DNA from 4 places in the Pseudoalteromonas sp. SW0106-04 genome. Region 1 is predicted to be linked to each of the others. Evidence: predicted binding sites of a transcription regulator. Region 1 holds the regulator's gene; each other region holds the start of a gene.
What was found. Region 1 encodes sigma-54, which starts transcription at its own class of promoters, with help from an activator protein. Its sites were predicted from a motif close to GTTGGCACGNNNNTNGNNT; they were not measured.

Region 1 (4,130 bases):
TCACCGTCGTCCAGAATTGGGTGATAACAAGCAATTGCTCGTAGCCACCGGCTCACCAGCTGTGTACACCGAAGTGATGGAAGATGGCACTGAGATTTCTGCACAGGCGCTGGAAATTCGTTATGACGTCGCCTCTGAGACCCTTAAAATTCAAGGTGATGCTAAGATTGCCATGGCCGACCAGCATATCGTTGCCGAAACCATAAGCTATGATATTGCCAAACAGCTGATCACCGCCGAAAAGGATGAAAACTCCAGCACACGAGTGCGCACAACATTAACACCACAAAGTGACGATACGCCGGAGAAAGAGCAATAATGGCGACTCTTAAAGCACAAAAATTAGCAAAAAGCTATAAAGGCCGGGAGGTCGTCAAAAGTGTGGGCTTAGAAGTACAAGCAGGTAGTATCGTCGGCTTGCTCGGCCCTAATGGAGCCGGTAAGACAACTACTTTTTACATGATAGTTGGCTTGGTACCCAGTGATAAAGGCACCATCAGTATTGATGATGAGGATATCACCTTGATGCCGATGCACTCTCGTGCGCGCTTAGGTATTGGTTATTTACCGCAAGAATCATCTATTTTTCGAAAGCTGACAGTTTTTCAAAATTTGATGGCCATCCTGGAAACCCGCAAGGGCTTAAGCAAAGCAGAGCGTGAAAGCGAGCTTGAGGGCCTACTTGATGAGTTTAATATACAGCACATTCGAGACTCACAAGGAATGGCGTTATCTGGTGGCGAACGTCGCCGGGTAGAAATAGCGCGAGCATTGGCGGCAAACCCCAAGTTTATCTTGTTGGATGAACCTTTTGCTGGTGTCGACCCTATTTCAGTGTTAGATATAAAGAAAATCATAGAGCATCTGCGCAATCGTGGCATTGGTGTATTAATCACCGACCACAACGTGCGAGAGACCCTAGACGTATGTGAAACCGCATACATTGTTTCCCATGGCGAGCTCATTGCTTCTGGCACTCCAGAGCAAGTTCTTGCCGATCAAACGGTTCGCGACGTCTATTTGGGTGAGCAGTTTAGATTATAACGATTAAAGGATTGTTAGAGATACATGAGGCAATCATTACAGCTGCGCCTAGGCCAGCAATTAACAATGACCCCACAATTGCAGCAAGCGATTCGCCTGTTGCAGCTCAGTACTTTGGATCTCCAACAAGAAATTCAAGAGGCGTTGGACGCCAACCCATTACTTGAAGTTGAAGAAGACAATTACGCCGACAATAACGACAACCAAGAGCAAAAAGAGTCGACGTCCGACAACCAAAATAACGATACCGCCGAGACGGCCAGCGCCAGTAAGGATGAAGTTGAAAGTGCTGATGCCATGAACAACGAGTCCATCAGTGAAGACTTGCCCATGGATGTGTCTTGGGATGAGTATATTAGTGCGGCTCCCGTTGCCTCCTCTGGGCCTATGCCAGAAGATGAGTCTATCTACCAAGGCGAAACCACCGAGTCGTTACACGATTATTTAATGTGGCAGCTGCAATTAACACCTTTTAGTGCCACCGACGAGGCCATCGCCACAGCCATCATTGAAGCCATCAATGACAACGGCATTTTAACAGTCAGTTGTGAAGATCTGCTGGAAAGCTTGAATCATGATGAACAAGACGATGGTATCGAGCTTGATGAAATTGAAGCCGTTCTTAAGCGTATCCAACTCTTTGATCCAGTAGGAATTGGTGCGCGTTCTTTACAAGAGTGCTTGTTGATCCAGCTCAAGCAATTTGACCCACAAACCCCTTGGCTTGAAGAGACCAAAGAGGTAGTTTGTAACTATATTGATTTGCTTGGTAGTCGTGACTATCGCACCTTGATGAAAAAGACTAAGCTTAAAGAAGCGCAGTTAAAAGAGGTGATGACACTGATACACAGTTTAAATCCGACTCCTGCAGCCACGATTGTGCGAGAGCAGTCAGAGTATGTGATTCCAGATGTATCAGTGAAGAAAGTTAAAGGCCGCTGGGTGGTTGAATTAAACCCAGATAGTATGCCTAAGATCCGCGTTAACGATCACTATGCATCAATGTCGCGAAGCTGTAAGTCGCAAAGTGATAGTCAATTTATTCGCTCGCATTTACAAGAAGCGAAATGGTTTATAAAGAGCTTGGAACAACGCAATGATACGCTACTTAAAGTAACTAATTGCATTGTTCAACAACAACAGGCATTCTTTGAACATGGTGAAGAGGCAATGAAGCCAATGGTGCTTAATGACGTTGCCGAAATGGTGGAAATGCATGAGTCAACGATTTCCCGTGTGACCACCCAAAAGTATATGCATACACCACGGGGTATTTTTGAGCTGAAGTACTTTTTCTCCAGCCATGTTACAACCGAAAACGGAGGTGAATGCTCGTCCACAGCGATTCGAGCATTGATCAAAAAGCTAGTAGCTGCGGAGAATCCTGCTAAACCGTTGAGTGATAGCAAGATTGCCGACGTACTAGCCGAGCAAGGAATTAAAGTGGCTCGGCGCACGATTGCTAAATATCGTGAATCGCTAGCCATTCCACCGTCAAATCAGCGTAAAAGTTTGATATAGACGTTAGACAAGAAGGAAAATGCTTATGCAATTAAATCTTACCGGTCGTCACGTAGAAATCACTGACTCTCTTCGCAACTATGTGAATAGCAAATTTGCAAAATTAGAGCGTCACTTTGACCATATAAATAATGTGCATGTCATTCTTGATATTGAAAAACTAACACAAAAAGCAGAAGCTACTCTTCACGTTAACGGTGGTGAACTGTTCGCAACCGCAGAGCACCAGGATATGTATGCGGCGATCGACGGCTTAATTGATAAGCTCGACCGTCAAGTGATTAAACATAAAGAGAAATTATCTCGTCACTAACATGAACCTAGATTCACTCTTTACCAAGGACTGCAGCAAAGCTGCGGTCCTTTTTAATAGCAAAAAAAGAATGCTGGAGTACCTCTCTCAGGTGGCTCATCAGCACAGTCCTCACCTCAGCGAGCAATCGGTACTTGATGCTTTGCTAACCCGCGAAAAGCTGGGCAGTACTGGCATCGGCAAAGGCGTTGCTATTCCACATGGCCGTCTCGATGGTATCGACAGTACGATTGCCATTGTTGTAACCAATCGCGAAGCCATTAACTTTGATGCCATTGATAACCGTCCAGTGGATATCTTTGTCGCACTTTTAGTGCCGGCCAATGAGACTGAACAACACCTGAAGACCTTAGCGACAATTGCTGATAAACTAAAAGACAAACAACTGTGTAAACAACTGCGCTCGGCCAGCAGCGATCAAGAGCTTTATCAATTGATCGCCGACTAATGCGCGCCGTATTGATTCATGGTGTGGTTTAAATGTGCGTCTTGGGGTAAAACAAGGAGTTGTCGGATGGAACTTATCATTGTCAGTGGTCGCTCGGGTTCTGGAAAATCAGTCGCGTTACGGGTGCTCGAAGACCTTGGGTACTATTGCGTAGATAACATCCCAGTTATTTTACTCCCCTCCTTGGTGCGCAGTGTTTCAGCAAATTATGACAAAATTGCCGTCAGTATCGACGTGCGCAATTTGCCCAAAGAACAGCATGAATTTAACGACATTCTCGCTTACCTGCCTGAGTTTGCTAAGCCTTCGCTGTTTTACCTTGATAGTGACGAACAAACGTTGATTAAGCGTTTCTCTGAAACTCGTCGACTACACCCCTTATCCATGCAAAATATGACGTTGGATGTCGCTATTCGTGAAGAGAAGCAGCTTCTTGATGTACTCATCTCCCACGCCGACTTTATTATTGATACAACTGAGCTCAGTGTTCACCAGTTGGCGGAGATGATCCGTGAAAAAGTGCTGGGTAAAAAAGACAAGCAATTACTGATCACTTTTGAGTCTTTTGGGTTTAAACATGGCATTCCAAAAAATGCTGATTATGTGTTTGATGTGCGGTTTCTCCCCAATCCCCATTGGGAACCTGAACTAAAGGCGCTCACAGGGTTAGACCAACCCGTTCAAGATTATCTAGCCAGTCACTCAATCGTGCAAAAGTTCACTTGGCAGATCCAAACTTTTGTTCAAACTTGGTTACCCCACCTAGAGCGTAATAACCGTAGTTATTTAACCATTGCTATTGGC
Region 2 (4,130 bases), on a different contig from region 1:
GTCCTGCTAGCATAAATACCAATACCGCGCCTGGCGATACTCCAGCAATGAGCAGTCCAGCAGCAACTGGCGTAGATGCCGTGGCACAAATGTACATTGGAATACTGATAAGCACCATCACCGTCATCGCCAATAATCCGCTGCCCCACTGGCTTAAGTAAGAAGCGGGCACATAAGTTTGCACTAACGCCGCGAAAAACAGACCAATCATTAACCACATGGCGGTATCGTTTAACAGTTTCGTGGTACTAAAGTGCACCGCTTGCTTAAACTTAGCCATGAAACGGGGCTCTTTTGTAGCTTTTGAGCGGCTACTGCAGCATGAGGCCGGCGCTGTATTATCAGCCTGTTGTGCCTGCGTGGGAGCTTGGGATGCTGGCGCTTGTTGCTTATTGGTGCAACATGAAGTGCTCGGCTGTGGCGTTCTTTCGGCGCAGCAACTCGGCGACGATGTCTGTGTTGGGGTTGCCTCGGGCTTAGGCTCTTTACCTACTAGCACACCTGCGGTAATGGCACTGGTAATTGCAGCAATAGGACGAATAATAGCCATAAAAGGGCCCAGTAAGACGTAGGATACGGACACTGAGTCGACACCAGTTTCAGGCGTGGAGACTAAAAAGGACGTAGTCGCACTTTTCGAAGCGCCTGCCCGTCTGAGCCCAACGGCAGCAGGGATCACGCCACAAGAACATAATGGCATGGGAGCGCCAATAAAAGCCGCTTTCACAGTTGTCCAAAAGCCTTCTTTACCAAGGTGGCGTTGCAAAAAGTTAGCAGGAAGGTATACATTGATGAGCCCAGCTAAAAACAGCCCCAGCATCAGCCAAGGTGCAGATAGCACAAACAGTTGCCAAAAATTAGTGAGTAAGTCCATCAACGTCCTCCAATGCGGTCAAAATTGAACAATGCTCTGCCGGTAATTCTGTGCCACAACACTGCTCGGCTAATTGTGAAAGAGAGGCATAAAAGCGTTGCAACTCAGCGATACGCTCTGCCACAAGTGCCTTTTTACGCAGCGTAAGTTGCTTCACTTCATGACAGCTATGCTGCTGTTTCTCAAAGTTAATCTTCAATAACTCAGAGATTTCTTGCAAACTAAAGCCGACGTCTTTAGCGCGACGAATAAAGTTTAATTGTGCTAAATGGGCGTGCGTATAATCCCGGTATCCTGCTGCAGTGCGATTAGGCGGCTGTAATAGCCCTTGCTGTTCGTAGTAACGAAGCGTATCGGGACTCATGTCCACCTTTTTTGCTAACTCTGAAATTCGCATTAGTTTTTCTCGCAGTTATTTAACTGTCACTGATTTTAGACCTTAGTGTTAACTCCAAGGTCAATATTTTTTTTGCGTCCGCCAAGTCACCATGAAAGACTAGTGCTAAACCACCGTATTTTAACGCCTACTTTGTCTAACTGGCGAAACGAGAGAAGAGAGTTATGAACATAGTACTACTTGATGCAAAAACTTTAGGTGACAATAGCTTAGCCCCACTGGAGCAACTCGGAGACTTCCATTCTCATGAGCTAACTGAGCCACAGTCCGTTGTTACTCGTTGCCAAGATGCCGAGGTTATTGTTAGCAACAAAGTAGTGATAAATGCTGAACACATGCAATCGCTACCCAAGCTTAAATTGATTTGCGTTGCTGCTACCGGCACCAACAATATCGACTTACAAGCCGCTGCCAAGCAAGGCATCACAGTATGTAATGTTGCTGGCTACTCTACCGCCTCAGTGGTACAACACACCTTCGCCCTACTCAACGCCTTATTAGGTAACATTCATCGCTACATTAATGACTGCCATCACGGTGCTTGGCAACAAAGTGATATGTTTTGTCGCTTGGATTATGCCATTGAGGAGCTTGCCGATAAAACCCTTGCTATCATCGGCTATGGCGAGTTAGGTCAGGCGGTGGCGCGCGTCGCAGAAGCCTTCGCTATGAAGGTCATTGTTGCGGAGCGTAAAGGACAGCCAGTACGAGAAGGACGGGTTAGCTTTGCACAAGCACTGCAAAACGCTGATGTGGTCTCTATTCATAGCCCTTTAACGCCACAGACTCAGCACCTATTTAACGCCGACGCATTCGCTTTAATGAAACCAAGTGCAGTGCTCATCAATACAGCTCGTGGCCCTATTATTGATGAACAAGCGCTCGTTGCGGCCCTAGAGCAAGGTGATATAGCCGGTGCGGCGTTAGATGTGCTTACACGTGAGCCTGCCACCGCAGATAATCCATTAATTGCCTATCAAGGCCATAACTTATTGTTAACGCCACACATTGCTTGGGCCTCTCGCCAAGCCCGCGACCGCCTCATTGAACAATTGGCGAAAAATATTATTGGGTTTGCCAATGGTGAAATCCGCAACCAGGTTAGTTAGATTCACTAAACTATGGGTTTCTAGGCCTAAGAGACACCTTGATAATTTAATAACCTAATGATAATAAAGACAAATAAATATTGGCATTAAATTTGTTATCTTACCTAGGTGTTAACAATACTTAATAACGGATATAACAATGAAAAAAACACTTATTGCCGCTTTAGTCGCCCTTCCTTTACTGGGAGGCTGTGTTGTTTCAGTGAATGATGGCGATGCTGATGCTCGTTGGGCTGGCAGTGATTGGCAGCAGCAACAAAAAGACAACCGCACATATATTGCTGACTTGCAGCTAGGTACGGGGTTTGCGCTGGTGAAAAATTCTTTGGGAACGCCAGATTTCAGTGAATCGTTCCGTCATCAACAAGACAACTACCAAGTGTTATTTTACGCCACGCAAAGTAAAAAGTCTGATGGCAAAATCTCAAAGGACGAATGCACTCCTTTGGTTTTTGCTGACGGCGCCTTAGTCAGTGTAGGTGACAGCGCCTACCAAGCGCTTATCAATAAGCTATAAACGTTCAGCCACCCACAGGGGTGGCTCTTTTTTATGCGAAAAATACAATGGTGTTACGCCCTTGTTGCTTCGCTTTATAAAGACCCTTGTCAGCGCGCTCAATAAGCTGTGATTCCGATTGCGCGTCACCAAAACCTGGATAGGTGGACACCCCTATACTGAGAGTGACATGGTCAGCAACAGGCGAGTCTATATGCGCCACGTTAAGCTCTTCTATAACGCGTTTTAGCTTTTGTGCCAACGCCATGGCTGTCCCCTCTTCACTCCCTGGCAGCACAGCAGCAAATTCTTCACCGCCATAGCGAGCGACGAAGTCACTACCGCGTTGACAATTGGCCACCAAGGTTGAAGCCACTTTCTTCAAACACTCATCACCGCGTTGGTGGCCATAGTGATCGTTGTAGCGTTTAAAAAAGTCAATATCGATGAGCACCACAGACAACGGCAGCCCAGCGCGGACACTACGCCGCCACTCCCGCGAGAGCTGTTCATCAAAATAGCGGCGATTGGGGATTTCGGTTAAGCCATCGATACTGACCAGCATCTCTAACAGGTCGTTCTTTTGCTTGATAGTCAGCTGGTTTTTAACGCGCGCGCGCACTATGGCACTACCAAAGGGTTTGGTTATGTAGTCCATGGCTCCGAGCTCAAGGCCTTTAGCTTCATCAACGAGAGAATCATTGGCGGAAATGATAATGACAGGAATAGGCTGTGTGCGCTCATCATGCTTAAGCTTACGCAGCGCTTCGTAACCATCCATACCGGGCATGACGATGTCCAGCAAGATCAGATCAACACTGTTAGTCGCTAACCACTCAAACATGGCCTCAGCACTTTCTACACAAATTACGTTGTGCTTGGGGCTCAGTGTTTTTTCCAAAATCACTCTACTTAACTCGTCATCATCGACAACAAGAATGCGCGCTGGCCTCATTTATTTGCCCTAGTTTGTCTAAACCGCTCACAAAACCAATGATAAAGTATGATTTTAATCACGTATAATCCGCTATTTAACGTATTTACCCAGTTTAGACATAAATACCTAACAATTCACTGAATATATGGCAGAAATTAGGGTCTGTTGACCTTTCAAGTTCGTTTTTGCAGCAGTTTGATTGGGTTTTATACAAGGCAGAGGCTGCGTGGCATAGTTATTCTATGTGAGCCAGCCGATAACACAGTAGAAAAGCCAATCAAGCGCTGCCGAACGATTCTTTTGAGCGCACTTTTCTC
Region 3 (4,130 bases), on a different contig from region 1:
ATTGGGCATCTTGGCAGGCCAGCTATTACCCGATTTAACTAATTTAGGCTTAGACTTTGCCATCGCCACCACTTTTATTGCCTTAGTTGTGCCCACCATAAAAAACAAAGCAACCTTGGCCTGCGTAGTGATCACCGGGGTTTGCGCCGCCACTTTCAAGGCTTGGGGGCTGGAACTCTGGTTGGTACTTAGCGCCCTAAGTGGTATGACGATGGGCTACATGGTCAGTAAGGGTAGCCAATGATACTGACGACCATAGTGCTTATGGCATGTATCACCTTTGCCAGCCGTTACCTGTTTTTACATCGCGCCTTACCCTTTCGGGTCGGGCCCAAATTGCAGCGCTTTTTAAGCTTCAGTGCGCCGGCGGTACTGACCGCTATTTGGGTGCCCATTGTCCTCCTTCCTGAGGGGCAGTGGCATATTAGTTATCGCAATCCTTATTTACTGGCCGCCGTGCTAGCCATTATTGTTGCCTATCGCAGTAAAAGTATCTATCTCACCACCTTAGTAGGGATGGCTGCTTATTTTCTGCTGCGCTGAAAACAAAAAAGGGGCTTTCGCCCCTTCCTAACTTTACTCGTTGAGGTAATCGTCAAAATCATCGTAGCCGAGATTTTTCCGCAGCTTACGCTGCTCTAGATAATCATCGAGCTTCTTTTTGACCTTGCGCTTACGACGGTCATGTTGGTTACGCCCCATCGCTTCGTATTCATCTTCAACAAATTCGTCATCTAACGCATCATAGGAATATGTTTTACCCACAATACACTCCAGTTAATTACAATCATTGTGCGTGGCTCAAGCTTAGCTTCACCACGACCAAGAGCCTACGCCCTTAAAATGAATAAATAGCTGCAAATGGCAAAACTGGAAAGTGAGATTTTTTTATCGTTTCAACAAATATCTTTTATTGACGATGATCATCAATGTGCGACTTTCACTAACACCTTGTTAAAAACGACTAAAAGTTAGCTTTTTTTTAAATCTCTAGCAAAAGCCAGCTCACCATAAATTCATAACCTATTGTTTATTATGGAGTAATAATTTTGGCACCGAATTTGTAATGTATCTCTCGTAACAACAATCAACGGGAATAATGACAATGAAAACGACAGCAGCCCTTCTTTTTGCATCCATGACGGTAACCACAAGCGCACTGGCACACGAGCAAAAGCCAGATAACCTCTCATTTGGTTCACAACAGTGCGATATTGAGTTTAAAAGTGATATTCGTATCAACCCTGAACGCATACAAATCACCAATGTCGATAATCAACACATGGTCTACGATGGTCAGCAGCTGCTCGTTGATGGTGAAGTTATGCCTCTGACTGCAGCTCAGCAGCAAGCACTGGATAATTACTCTCAGCAACTGCGTAGTTACGTCCCTGAAGTTGCTCAGATTGCCCTTGATGGCGTGAAAATAGCCGGTGTGGCCATTGAGGAAGTAAGTACAGCATTTGGCATTGAGCATAATGACGCGTTACAGCAGGTCGTAGATAATATTGGCAACAATATCGAGCATAGCTTTTATCAAAATGGCGAGTTTGTGATGGGCAAACAAAGCTTTGATGAGCTAGGAGACGATATTGAGCAACAATTCGATGAAAACTTTGAACAAGCCGTTGAGCAGGCAATGGTGCAATCAATAGGCAGCGTGCTGATGGCCTTGGGTTCGCAAATGGTCAGCTCAGGTGGCGACATGGACGAGTTCGAGCAGCGGATGGAAAGAATGGGCGAGCAAATTGAACAGCGTGTTGAGCTTCAAGCCGCCAATATCGAGCAGCGCGCAGATGCCCTGTGCCAATCATTCTCAGAGTTGGCAGAGCAAGAGGCCCAACTGGTGAGCATGGTCCCAGAACTAAGTGACTTCCAGCTTCTAATTACTAAATAGTCGGAATAATCATCCCTTTCGCACTTGCTGGCAGAGCGTTCCCAACCGCGCTACTGCCACTTCCACTTTATCGCTCCAAGGAATACCATAACTCAGGCGCACACATTGACGGTATTTATCGGTAGCGCTAAATATTGAGCCCGGTGTAATGCTGATCCCCGCGTCCAACGCCAAATGAAAAAGTTCAATCACATCGTATTGGCTTGGTAACTGCAGCCACAAGACACAGCCGCCCTTGGGATTAGTCATCCGCGTTTTTTCCGGAAAATGCTGTAACACCAGCGCCCGCATGCGCTCCTTGTTCAAGGCTAGGCGCTGGCGTAGTGTACGTAAGTTTTTGTCGTAATCGCCACTACTCATAAACTCGTACAGGGTCCACTGATTCATCAATGATGATGAACAGCTAATCGCCCGTTTTAAGCGTCGCGCTTGCGCTGCATACTTACCAGCAATCATCCATCCTACGCGATAACTCGGCGCCGCTGTTTTAGACAGCGACGAGCAGGTGATCACTTGCCCTTTGCGAGAAAAGTATTGCGCCGGTTTAGCATGACTATGTTCATACGCCAATTCACCATACACATCATCCTCAATAAGCACCGCCCCTCGTTCCTCAATCATGCGCACCAGTTGCTGGCGGCGCTCATCGGACATTTGCGAGCCCAAGGGGTTGCTAATTGTAGTAGAGAAAATACAGGCTTTGATGTCGTGCTCTGCGAAGGCACGCGCCAAATCATCTGCACAGACACCTTCTTCCGGGCACATTGGGATCTCTATGGCTTTCAGCCCCAAACTTTCAATCATCTCAATGATGCCGAAGTAACAGGGCGATTCGATAGCGACAATATCACCCATTTGCGTAACGCATTGCAGCGCAATGTTTAATGCTTCTTGCGCGCCATTGGTAATAACGAGCTCGTCACTATTCACACCGATGGCAAAATCTAAATATCGACCGATGATCTCTTTTTTTAGCGGTGCAAAGCCGTCCAGTGGGCCATAGTTAATCGCTTGGTCGCCGGCTGCGTTCATTACCTTGCGCATAGTTCGGCTCAGTACTTTATCGGTGGCACTCACCGCCACCGGGTTGGCGATCCCCAGCGGGATCACACCGGGCTGATGTAAACCATCGAAAACCTGTTCAATTAATGCCTGCTTGTTAACTGCCACGGGCGAGCGCGCCAGTCGTGAACGTTTAGGCTGGCTACACGGGAGCACCGCCGCATTTAAGTAAAACCCAGACTTTTCCCGGGCGCTAACCACCCCTTGACGTTCTAACTCCTGATACGCTTGCTGTACCGTGGGAATGCTAACCGAGAGTTTCTGCGCCATGGCCCGCAGCGAGGGAAGTTTTTCCCCTGCATTTAAGGTGCCGTGTTGCTGCATATCTTTAATCAGGTCGACAACTTGCTGATAAAGATAAACAGCGCGCTGCTTATTAATCGTCCGCGACATAATCTGTATAGGTATCAAAATCACTTTTCTGTGTATGTACAGTATACAGAATCACTTTAAAATACCACCTTTTACGATCACGAGAATTCATCATGAACAACATCCTGCTTTATGTGGTCACTGTGCTCATTTGGGGCTCAACTTGGCTGGCGATTGAGTTTCAACTAGGTAGCGTCCCCGTGGAGGTATCACTGTTGCTGCGCTTTGCCATAGCAGCGCTATTGATGTGGGGATATGTGCTCATCAAGCGCCTCCCTATGCGTTTTAATCGCCGCGATCATGTCTTTTTTGCCTTATTGGCATTGTGCAATTTTGGCGCGAATTACCTTATTCTCTATTGGGCACAAGCCTATTTAACCTCGGCACTGGCCTCGATTGCGTTCAGTATGCTGTTGTTGATGAATATCATTAATACCAAGCTGTTTTTCTCTCGTCCCATCGCCAAACGCATTTATTTTGGCGCCCTACTGGGCGTGGTAGGGATTGCCGTACTGTTTTGGCCGGCAATTTCGTCGTTGGATTTAAACAATGGCGTATTAATTGGCTTGCTGCTGGCGTTGTCCGGTACTTTAGTGGCATCGTTAGGGAATATGGTCAGTGTTCGTAACTCACAAGCCGAGGTCGGAATTTTACAAGGTAATGCTTGGGGCATGTTGTATGCAACCCTAGGTTTAAGCTTATATGTGTTACTCACTGGCGCCAATGTCGACTTCGCAACAACCACAATGAGTTACTGGCTATCGCTGCTTTACTTAAGCACCTTTGGTACGGTCATCGC
Region 4 (4,130 bases), on a different contig from region 1:
CAAGACAGCTACGAACTGTTTGGTGAAGCTGGTCAATCAAGTAAAGCCGTTGAGTCCAGCGACCTTGACCAATTTGGTTTATTAGTCGGCTCTTCAAAATCTATGCACAAGTTGTATCGCACTATTCGTAAGGTCGCACGCACTGATGCTAACGTGATGATTATTGGCGAAAGTGGCGTAGGTAAAGAACTCGTTGCCAACACCGTTCATATTGCTGGCGATAAGCCACAAGCACCTTTTGTTGCGATAAACTGTGGTGCGCTTTCCCCAGAGCTCATTGATAGCGAGTTATTTGGTCATGTGAAAGGCGCATTTACAGGTGCACACCGCGACCACCAAGGGGTCTTCGATCAAGCCAAAGGCGGTACGCTGTTTTTAGACGAAGTAACAGAGATGCCATTAGAGCAACAAGTTAAGTTACTGCGCGTGCTCGAAAGCGGAGAGTATCGCGCCGTAGGCAGTCAACAAGTGAAACATGCTGATGTGCGTATTGTTTGTGCAACCAACCGTAACCCGCAACAAGCCATTGATGATGGCATTTTCCGTGAGGATTTATACTTCCGCTTAGCGCACTTCCCTATTCGGGTGCCACCACTGCGCGATCGAGGCAATGACATCACCGGCCTCGCTGAGCACTTCCTTGCCTACCGTAATGCCCAAGAATTGAGCCACAAACGTATCGCTACCGATGCACTTAGCCGCATTGCTGCTTATAACTGGCCAGGCAACGTACGGGAGCTAAAACACACCATTGAACGAGCGATGATCTTGGCCGATGACGTAATCAAAGCTGAGCACCTTTCATTGGGTGAATCAGTAAGTAAAAGCGACAGCAACAGCGTCGATATTCCTACTGGAGTTTCCTTGGAAGAGTTGGAAAAAGCGGCAATTTTGAAAAACTTGGAAGAGAACGCCGGCAACAAAACGGACACCGCTGAACAACTAGGTGTTAGTGTGAAAACACTTTACAACAAACTAGAAAAGTACTCTCAGGACTAATCAGTTTACGGGGCTTGCTATGAACAAGCCCCGACATTCTAGCCATCATATCGGTTACGGCTTTTACCCTGCTCTCGGCCATCAAATAAATCACGTAAATCAAAGGCAAAGGCCTTTAATTTCTCTTTCATCGTTCGCTTAATACTGACTTCCACACTCCCGAGAATAATACGCCCATGGATAATAATGCGCGGTCGCTGTTTATCTTCGTATCGCGGCCCAAGTGAGACCCGCTTATTAACCAGTGACCCCATGATATTGGTGGTCTGAGTTTGCACATCTACACTCTCTGGCACCACAATTTCATCACTGCCCAAAATACAATTAACGTAAATGTGTACTTCAGGGTGAGAAAAGATAGCGTTGGTAAAGTCTAATTCAATGCTTCCCAAATAGTTGTTTAGATGAATTTCTTTAGGGACAACCCATTCACCGCTGCGTTGGTCCGAGCTTAATATGGCGGTAATTTTCTCACCATTAACCTGTTCGCTACTTTGCGTGAAAGGAGTGCGCATACGTGCCGCCTTCTCGCTGTTGTAGCGTGGGTCGCTGTGCAGCGGCAGATCAGCTACTAATGTTGCTAGTTGCTCTTGGCAGCTGCAGTCATAGGCTTGATCAAGGCGACGTTCAAACGCCTGCGCTGAAATTTCACCATGACTGTAATTTAAAATTAGCTGATCGATGATCTCTTCTTTTACTTGCGCTAACGGCCTGTCCTTTAAAGGAACACTCATGTTCACACTCCTGTTGTCGTTTTGCTTACCTAAGCAAAATCAGTGCCAAATATTAATTCCTTTAGTTTCAGTCAGGTGGAGATTAAGCCAGTTCACCGCATTCGTCAAAACCACCATATTTACGCTTAATTAACGATATTTTAATTATCTTTACTGAGAAACTCCCCATGGCGCGGGTTGCGACGCCAAGTAGGTGAACTAAACTTCAAGTGTCTCCCCAACATCCCGAGTGCCATGTTACATCTACCAACATTGATAGTGGTATCGACTTTACTCAACGCCTTTATTGGCGTCTTTTTGTTGTTGGTGTTTTACCAACGTGCGCAACGAAGCTTTTTGTATTGGGGATTATCTTGTCTGGTATTTAGTTTAGCTGAAATAAGCGCGACTCTGCGTGTGTTTATCGACTTACCGGTACTGACCCATTACAGCGCCCAACTATTGATGATAACAGCGCCATTGCTGGTGCTAAGAGGTATACTCTGGTACAGCTCTTCAAAACACCATAACCCGTTGTTTATCTATTTTATTCTGGGTTTCAGTGCGTTGTTACTGGCGTTGTTGCACCACCAACCACTGTGGGGGCAGATGTACACCTCTATGGCTATTGCCACACTATTCTTTGCCGCTGCAGCGGCTATTAGAACAACAACCAAAGGCAATATATATGCCGCCACTTTGCTTGTTCTCGTCACCTTGCATGCGCTGGTAATGTTGGTTCAAACGGGCCTGTTGCTTACCAATTTGTTGCACTGGGAGCAATCATTACCACCTTGGACCAAACAGTTAGTTCTTGCTGTTCACTTACTACTGACCACGTGCACGGCACTGGTGTTTCCGATGCTTTTTTTCATACGCTCAGAAGCTAAACTCACTAACTTAGCTAATTTCGACCCACTCACAAACTTGTACAATCGTCGTGCGTTTTTCTATGAAGGCGAAAAACGACTCGCGCTGTGTATTGCTAAGCAGCAGCCACTTGCAGTCATGATGATAGATTTGGATTACTTTAAGAAGGTCAATGATCAGTTTGGTCACGATGGCGGAGACGCTGCGTTGCAATGGGTGAGTCAGCGCATTCGCGAGCAACTCAGAGAAGATGATTTAGCTGCGCGTATTGGCGGAGAGGAATTCGCTGTGATTTTAGCCAATACCCATCAACGCACGGCGCTCAAAGTGGGCGATCGCTTACGTAAGGCCATTGCCGAGGGCTCATTTTATTGGCACCATCAGCGCCTGCCGCTGAGCATTAGCATCGGCGTCACTTGCCGAGAAAGTGGCCATTTTGATATTAAAAAGATGCTGATTGAAGCGGATAAAGGCCTTTACGAGGCAAAAAGCCGTGGCCGTAACTGCTTGGTTGAAACCCATCATAGCGACACCACCACGGCTTCTACTGGCTAACACAAACCGACATACAAGGGTTTGAGTAATAATAACTTTTAAGAGACAATAACGCTTTTACACGGAGATCAGTAAATGCGTCACACCCTTGTCATTGCCTTGGTGGCCTTATTCACCCTGAGTGCCTGCAAAACCACAGTGCCAGTGCGAGACTTTCCTTATAATGCCATCCCTATGGCTCAGAGCCAAAACCACAGTGATAAGGATATTGAAAAAGCCATTATCAAAGCATGCCTACAGCTCGGCTGGCAGTGTGCAGCTAAAAGCGAAGGGGTCGTTGCTGCGGTGCTCAATATTCGCACTCATCAGTTGACGGTTGATATTAATTATACCCCGAGCCAGTTTTCGGTAGAGTATGTTGACTCTGTCAATTTGAGATACGATGGCAAGAAAATCCATCGCCAGTATGTCAATTGGGTCAATAATTTAATACGCCACATTCAGGCTGAATTAGTAGTCTAAAGCAACGGGGTATTGCCTCACTTTGAATGTGAGCGGTACTCCACCTTGCCGTCTTTATGTAAATTAAACAACCACACCTGTTCGCCATGATAATACACAAATTCGTAGCCTGGGTATGGGCTTTGCTGTAACCGGCTGGCAAAGGTATTGATATCCGCTGGCGCAATTTTAAAGCGTCCCGTCGCCCGTTTTCTATCGGCATGGGTGTTAACTTGAAATGCCTTGGCCGATAACGGCAATACCTCAGGTAGCTCCCCCTGCTCAAATAGTTGTGCTCTGTGTGCATCTGCATAACTTGCGTAATAGCGTGTTTGTGGTTCGCTACACGCCGCAAGTGATAACGTCAGTAACAACCCTGTTAGTAATCGCACTGTTTGCCCCTTTGCTCTATTCGAGCTTATAACCTAGCGACTGATCACTGACCCTAGGCTTAACTTTAGTGCTGCAACTAAGGAGGGAGCTAAAATTGCAGCTGAGCGATATTAGCGCCGCAATAAAAGCAATGACGGCGACGAGGGCTCACCTTGTGGC

Region 2: the regulator sigma-54 is predicted to act here: its motif matches at 2,460-2,478, upstream of W04_RS09225 (DUF3192 domain-containing protein).
Region 3: the regulator sigma-54 is predicted to act here: its motif matches at 1,049-1,067, upstream of W04_RS12470 (YggN family protein).
Region 4: the regulator sigma-54 is predicted to act here: its motif matches at 1,765-1,783, upstream of W04_RS06555 (LiaF domain-containing protein).

What each region holds. Positions count from the first base shown of each region.
Region 1 is NZ_BCAI01000002.1:305,119-309,248, forward strand. Features, by position in the region: gene lptA (lipopolysaccharide transport periplasmic protein LptA) at 1-319, shown strand, start outside; gene lptB (LPS export ABC transporter ATP-binding protein) at 319-1,044, shown strand; gene W04_RS04080 (RNA polymerase factor sigma-54) at 1,069-2,565, shown strand; gene hpf (ribosome hibernation promoting factor) at 2,591-2,878, shown strand; gene ptsN (PTS IIA-like nitrogen regulatory protein PtsN) at 2,880-3,326, shown strand; gene rapZ (RNase adapter RapZ) at 3,393-4,130, shown strand, end outside.
Region 2 is NZ_BCAI01000006.1:191,321-195,450, forward strand. Features, by position in the region: gene W04_RS09210 (SO_0444 family Cu/Zn efflux transporter) at 1-874, opposite strand, end outside; gene zntR (Zn(2+)-responsive transcriptional regulator) at 858-1,271, opposite strand; gene W04_RS09220 (D-2-hydroxyacid dehydrogenase) at 1,436-2,380, shown strand; gene W04_RS09225 (DUF3192 domain-containing protein) at 2,520-2,897, shown strand; gene W04_RS09230 (diguanylate cyclase) at 2,929-3,831, opposite strand.
Region 3 is NZ_BCAI01000010.1:111,920-116,049, reverse strand. Features, by position in the region: gene W04_RS12485 (AzlC family ABC transporter permease) at 1-244, shown strand, start outside; gene W04_RS12480 (AzlD domain-containing protein) at 244-543, shown strand; gene W04_RS12475 (PA3496 family putative envelope integrity protein) at 577-765, opposite strand; gene W04_RS12470 (YggN family protein) at 1,106-1,897, shown strand; gene W04_RS12465 (PLP-dependent aminotransferase family protein) at 1,907-3,352, opposite strand; gene W04_RS12460 (DMT family transporter) at 3,445-4,130, shown strand, end outside.
Region 4 is NZ_BCAI01000004.1:43,516-47,645, reverse strand. Features, by position in the region: gene W04_RS06560 (sigma-54-dependent Fis family transcriptional regulator) at 1-999, shown strand, start outside; gene W04_RS06555 (LiaF domain-containing protein) at 1,038-1,733, opposite strand; gene W04_RS06550 (GGDEF domain-containing protein) at 1,968-3,137, shown strand; gene W04_RS06545 (hypothetical protein) at 3,213-3,599, shown strand; gene W04_RS06540 (hypothetical protein) at 3,617-3,970, opposite strand; gene W04_RS06535 (hypothetical protein) at 4,060-4,130, opposite strand, start outside.